Regions from separate parts of the Halobacillus sp. B23F22_1 genome, predicted to be linked through region 2. Evidence: riboswitches for the same ligand, from Rfam matches in the RefSeq annotation. Region 2 holds a riboswitch; the other holds the start of a gene.
What was found. A riboswitch is a leader RNA that binds a small molecule or an ion and turns the genes downstream of it on or off. The one in region 2 is predicted to bind S-adenosylmethionine.
Positions count from the first base shown of each region.

Region 1: linked by a shared signal. The riboswitch ahead of ACGTNH_RS12575 (Na+/H+ antiporter NhaC family protein) and the one ahead of ACGTNH_RS16790 (phosphoadenylyl-sulfate reductase) in region 2 are both predicted to bind S-adenosylmethionine.

Region 1 is NZ_JBIEKE010000002.1:943,612-947,031, reverse strand. Features, by position in the region: gene ACGTNH_RS12590 (HAD family hydrolase) at 1-76, shown strand, start outside; gene ACGTNH_RS12585 (hypothetical protein) at 131-637, shown strand; gene ACGTNH_RS12580 (YczE/YyaS/YitT family protein) at 723-1,370, opposite strand; SAM riboswitch class I at 1,595-1,699, shown strand; gene ACGTNH_RS12575 (Na+/H+ antiporter NhaC family protein) at 1,771-3,069, shown strand.
Region 2 is NZ_JBIEKE010000003.1:331,996-335,415, reverse strand. Features, by position in the region: gene ACGTNH_RS16800 (SLC13 family permease) at 1-180, shown strand, start outside; gene ACGTNH_RS16795 (MFS transporter) at 193-1,392, shown strand; SAM riboswitch class I at 1,672-1,775, shown strand; gene ACGTNH_RS16790 (phosphoadenylyl-sulfate reductase) at 1,908-2,642, shown strand; gene cysP (sulfate permease) at 2,639-3,420, shown strand, end outside.

The DNA.
Region 1 (3,420 bases), on a different contig from region 2:
TTGGGGAAACGTAAAGGTTGAACATTCCATAGGGAAAATAGAGGAACTTCCTGTCATGATTGAACAGACGTTTTAATTGAAGGAGCCTTTTCGTTTGAACAATAAACCGTTAAAGAAAAGAGGTTTCAAAATGATTACATACATACCCCCGAAAAGCGTCTCTTCTACAAGGGAAATGGCCATTCAAAAAGGGAAATATATAATCGGTTACATGAGCCGGTATTTTCAGGATTGGGAAAGTTTAACAGCATCTCGTGAACATAAAGAAGTGAATCTCGAGGTCCTAAGTGAAGAAACGAATCAAGAATATACGATCCAGCAAGTATCCGGAGATCGGTTGCGAGGACTTGAGTGGACAATCTTTCAATGGGGAAAACCAATCGGAAAAATTGGGGCATCAAATGGTTCATCTAAGAAACACAGAATTATAGCAGAACTCTTAGACCACGAACCGATTAAGGTTGAAGCTACCTGGAAGAAGACAGGTCGGATTAATAAAAAGGGCTCCACTGTTATTAAAGGTTTTTTTCAACATAAAGTGCAAATAGAATCAATGCAAGAATTAAAAAGCTTAGACGCAGCTCTGCTGGCCAGCATAGTACATATATTTTGGAGCTCGAATGCAGAAGGTAAATAAAGGGCAGCAGGTACCGAAAAGCTGTAAAAGAGCGAAGTGTCAGGGGTGAGTCTCGGTGCCTGCTCCCCGGTAAGCGTGCCGGTTGTTAAGAGATGTGAGCTTTTCGTTTTTTAATGGATCCTTCTGTCATAGACTCATCCACTTTAGCAACATAAGGCATAAAGAAGTGGATGATCACACCGCTGAAGAGAGTAATGATAACAGTCCCTACTCCTATTGGCCCGCTAAAAAGAAAGGCTATCGCAGCAAGGACAACGCTCACTAATGCTCTCGATAGAGAAACATTTAAACCTGTCAGCTTTCTTACAACGAGCATCGTTCGATCAAATGGATTAGGTGCGAAATCGGCTTGCAAATTTATAGCAATTCCTAAGCCTGCAAAAAAGAGACCAAACAATAGACAGATCAACTGCATGACCGGGGATTCTGGCGCAATCCATCCTTCTGTAGAAAACACCCATACGTCAATGAAAAAGCCGGTAACGAGTGCTGTGATGATGGCAAAGTATTCAGGCTTTTTCTTTTCCGCGACTGCATTAAAAATGATTAACGTAAAGGCTACAACGACTTCCCAGCTGCCTATTGTAAGACCGAACGTACGAAATAATCCGACAAGAAGGGCATCAAACGGGGAAGTACCCAGGTGAGAATGAATGGTTAGCGCAATGCCGAACGTCATGATAATAATGCCCATCGTATAAAATAAGATTCGTTGTTTTGTACGAATACTCACTGAACAGCCCTCCTCTCAAATGTTATCGAACCACACTCCTTCTATCATAACCGCTGATCCCTCAATTTCCAATATATACAGTTTGAATTTATATTTAAAAAACATATTTAATATTGGCTGAAAAGTGTGAATAGTAGTACTATGTCCATTTGCGCATCTAACCCTTGTCACATTCCTTGCTTTCTTGTAAAGTAGGTCTAGATTTTAAATGAATATCGTTGATTTTCTTATCAAGAGAAGCGGAGGAACCTGGTCCTACGATGCTTCAGCAACCACTGAAAATTCAGTAAGGTGCTAAGTCCAGCAAGTGTTAACTTGGTAGATGAGAAGGGTATTAAAAGAGCCTTCTCCTAAGTGAAGGCTCTTTTTTTGGATTAACGAAAGACAAGGAGGAATTTGAATGGATCAAGATATAAAAGCCAATCCGCTCGCACTTATTCCATTTGGCGTGTTTATTATTCTATTTATAGGCTCTGGCATTATTACCGGGGATTTTTATCAAATGCCGGTACTAGTCGCGGTCTTTGCCGCCATTCTAGTCGGCTTAATGATGAATAAGAAAACGGATTTTCAAACAAAAGTGACGCAGCTGACTGAAGGAGGAGGCCACCCGAATATTATTTTAATGGTCGTTATCTTCCTGCTTGCCGGGGCCTTTGCTTCAGTAGCTGAAGGGGTGGGTGCAGTAGATTCAACTGTTAATTTAGGATTAAGTATTCTTCCTGAAAATTTACTGCTCGTCGGTTTGTTTATTATTTGCTGCTTTATTTCGATCTCAATGGGTACATCAACAGGAACAATAGCCGCACTGGCTCCCATTGGCCTCGGTGTAGCCGATCAAACAGATATTGGACTTGCATTAACGATGGGGGCCATTGTGAGCGGCTCTATGTTTGGAGATAACTTATCGATTATTTCAGATACCACCATAGCTGCCGTCCGCACTCAGGGCACGCAGATGAAAGATAAATTTAAAGCGAACTTTTTTATCGTTTTACCTGCTGCCATAGTCACGGCTGTTATTTTTAGTATATTAACAGCAAATGCGGCCTCGGTTATGGGTGAAGATACAAGCTTTCAGTTGATAAAAGTTCTTCCGTACATTGGGGTCCTCGTTTTCGCCGTTGCCGGAATTAATGTCATATTCGTGCTCATCGGCGGGATCATCTTTGCAGGCGTAGTTGGATTATCGTTAGGTGACATTGCCCTGGGAGAATACGTTACCCTTATAGGTGATGGATTTGCGAACATGCAAGAGCTGGCGATGCTGGCTATCTTATTAGGTGGTCTCGTGGAGCTAATTCGAAGAAACGGAGGCATTGCCTTCTTGATTCAGATGATCAGCCGAAAGATCTCCTCTTATAAAGGTGGAGAACTTGGTATTGCGGGCCTCGTCAGCCTCGTGAACTTTTCGACTGCTAATAACACAATTTCTATTATTACTGCTGGACCTTTAGCCAGGCAAATGGCTGAACGCTTTGACATCGATTCCCGCCGTTCCGCAAGTTTACTTGATATTTTTGCTAGTGCTGTGCAGGGGGTTATTCCATATGGCGCTCAGCTGCTAGCTGTTGCAGGGGTAGCAGGGATATCCCCGGTTGCGATTACACCTTATTGTTTTTATCCGATGTTGATCGCGCTGGCAGGGCTTCTTGCCATTGTCTTTGGATTTCCAAAGTTTACGGTAAAAGGGAGATAAATAAGTCGCTAAAGAAGAGAAGAAAAAATCTCAAATAATGGCTTTAAAGACGCCGAGACATAAGTAAAGGGGCCGGTTTTAATCGACCAGGCGTCAACCTCGAACGCTTATCGTGGCACCAACAGAGAACCATCTAAACCTATATGTTCAAATATCTGCTCCTAAGAACCATCTATACGTTGTTCTGGCTAAGACGATATAAGAGTGAAATGAAGAACAGTAAACAGAACCAAACAAGGTGCGATTTTACAACTAATGTGAAACGATTCGTTAAACTTATGAAGTGCCGCTTTTTACATTCTATCTTTCATGGACTTAGTTTTTTAGTGACTTCATGTATTTTGACGGAGC
Region 2 (3,420 bases):
GCCACTCCTCCAAACGCCGTTGTTTTTGGATCCGGCTATCTGAGGATCCCTGATATGGCAAAAGCGGGTATCTTTCTAAACGTGTTCGCAGTTATCCTTGTTACGATTGCCATTTACTTTTACTTGCCGCTCGTCTGGGGCATTGATTTAACCTCTTTCCCAGAACAGTTTAGAAATTAAAGGATGATGATCGTGAAGGATTTTGGTGGGAAAAAAGAAAAACCTTATACACCTAAAGAACCAGCATTTTGGCGGGTAACAATCGCCTTAATGCTGGCTTCTTTGTTGGTGTTTTCCACGCTTTATGTATTCCAGCCGCTGCTTCCTGTATTCGTCGATGAATTTCAAGTTACAGCCACGCAGTCAAGCTTCCTTGTGTCTTCGGCGGTCATATCTATGGTGGCTGGATTATTTATTTTAGGTTTTTTGGCAGATCGGTATGGGCGTTTGCTGCTTATGCACGTTTCTTTAGGGATGACAGTTTTACTGTTATTTGCCATGCCTTTTACTCCTTCTTTTGAAGCTTTGGTAGGACTGCGTCTGCTTCAGGGTTTTTTCCTTGCAGGTGTACCAGCTGCGGCTATGGGATATCTAGGAGAAGAGGTTTCTCCTCAGCACCTTGGCCTGGCTGTAACATTGTATATTTCAAGTAATGCTCTTGGAGGGATGGGGGGCCGGGTAGCAGCGGGCTACCTGACGGATATTTTAGACTGGAACACTACTTTGCTCATCATGTCTGGGTTTGGAATAGTGGCAGCCACATTGTTTATTTTGCTGCTTCCTAAAGAGAGATTTTACGTAAAACAGAAAACGCCGTTACGCAAGGATTTGCAGGGCATGCTTGTCCATTTAAAAGATACACATATGCTCGTCCTCTTTCTCATGGGACTATTACTTCAAATCGTTTTCACTGCAGTTTGGACTTATTTGCCGTTCTATCTGCAGGCTGATCCGTTTAACTGGCCGCTAAAATGGATTTCATTTACGTACTTTGCCTATGGCTTTGGCGTGCTGGCCCCGCCTTTAGCTGGGAGGTTATCTATGAAAATTGGTTTGCCAAAGGTAATGATCGCCGGATTGTTTGTCTTACTTGCTGGTGTGTGGATGACAACTCTCCCTATGCCCCCCGTCATCTTAATAGGACTTGCGGTGATTTGTATGGGTTTCTTCGTTGCTCACTCCATGGCAGCTGCTTTAGTTAGTAAGACAGCATCACATCATCGAAGCGGGGCTTCAGGGTTTTATTTAATCAGCTATTATATCGGAGTCGCCATAGGAAGTACGGCAATCGGGGCGTTATGGGAACAGTTTATGTGGTGGGGAATTACAGCGACAAGTCTAGTTTTAATACTTGTGTTTGCCTGTATTCCTATGTATAAAAAAATGGCGTAATCTCTGTCTGTCATTTCGGACATTTTCTGTATGCTCGTCCTGCAGGAGATGTCACTTTTTCTGTTCCTTTTTATATAATGAGATGTACAAAACCATCTTTTTTTACAAGCTGAGAGAGCGTTTTTGGTTTCTCAAAAATTTTTTTAAATTTTTTAAAACCGACTAAAACACTAGGAATAAAAGGGTTTTGGGCGTTGAAGGGCGTTAAATCGCCAAAAAACCCCTTTGACAGCTTCAAATTCATCCTGTATATTTCCATTTAATCACATAAAAATATTTTTCTTATCCAGAGAGGTGGAGGGACTGGCCCGACGAATCCTCGGCAACAGACTTAAAAAGTACTGTGCTAACTCCAGCAGGCATCACCGCTTGATAGATAAGAAGAGACCGAGATCGGTATTCTCATCCTCTTCTTATTAGATGAATAAGAAGAGGATTTTCTTATATGACTGACTAGAGACAGTAGATCAGTAAAATCGGGCGAAGGAATTTTCTCTTTATAGGAGGGCTACACATTGACTCATGAACAGATAACTTATGAAACGTTTATCAACGATCCTTTTACTGATTTTCAACCACATGATCAGACGAAAGGTGCATTAACGATATTAGAATGGGCGTACAACTCTTATGATGACATTGTTTACGCATGCAGCTTTGGTGCGGAAGGAATTGTCTTGATTGATTTAATCTCAAGAGTGAAGAAAGACGCTCACATTGTATTTCTAGATACAGATGTTCACTTCCAAGAAACGTATGAGCTGATTGACCGCATAAAAGCACGTTTCCCTGACCTGCAGATCACAATGAAAAAACCGAAGCTGACGCTGCAGGAACAAGCTGATAAGCACGGGGATCAGCTGTGGAATTCAAATCCTGATCATTGCTGCTATATTCGAAAAATTAAACCGTTAGAAGAAGCATTGAGTGGAGCGACAGCCTGGGTTTCCGGCTTAAGACGCGAGCAATCACTCAGTCGTAGTAAAACGGACTTCGTTAATAAAGACGAACGTTTTCGTTCCGTAAAAGTATGTCCTCTGATTCACTGGACATGGGAAGATGTCTGGAACCATATTAAAGAAAACAATCTTCCTTACAACGATCTGCACGATCAAGGATATGCAAGCATAGGGTGCATGCCATGTACAACACCATCCGATGATCCTCATGATCGCTCAGGAAGGTGGGAAGGCTTTGGAAAAACCGAGTGTGGCTTACACACGGTTTCAAGTCAGGATAATCAATCATGACGCTCGTCATTTTGAGTCTCATCATTGCTTATTTTTACGCCTTTAATGTTGGGGCGAGCGGATCGGCCGCTACAATGGGGATTGCTTATGGAGCTCGAGTGATTAACAAAAAATGGATTGCACTGCTGTTAAGCGGAATTGGCTGCCTGTTTGGAGCATTGTGGGGCGGAGAAGTGGTAGAGACGATTGGTAAAGGTCTCATTCCTGAAAGCCTGCTGACGGTTGAAGCTGCAGTAATCATTCTATTCGTTTCAGCGCTTACGCTGTTTGTAACGAACTTATTAGGAATCCCGCTTTCCACAAGTGAAGTGACAGTCGGTTCGATTGTAGGAGTAAGCATTTCTCTTCAACAGCTTTATTTAAGTAAATTAGTCGATATTATATTGTTTTGGGTTTTTGTTCCTTTGGCAGCCTTTCTGCTTACTTTCCTTTTTGGACTGCTGAAAGAGCGTTTTAAACCGAAGAAGTTGAAATCGAAAAAGCTGACGGTCGCTCTTTCTGTTTTGCTCATTATTACAGGATTTCTGGAGGCGATTGCTGCTGGGATGAATAATGTGGCTAGTGCAGTCGGTCCTCTTGTCGGAGCAGATGTATTAAATAAAGGAACAGGTTTACTGACAGGCGGCCTGTTTATGGCTCTTGGAGCTTTATTATTAGGCAGCAGAGTTTTAGAAACAAACGGAAAGCGGATCTCTCATTTGTCGCTCTCAGACGGAGTCGTTATCTCCGGGACCTCTGGCTTTCTTGTCATTGGAGCCTCGTTGTTAGGGATTCCAAT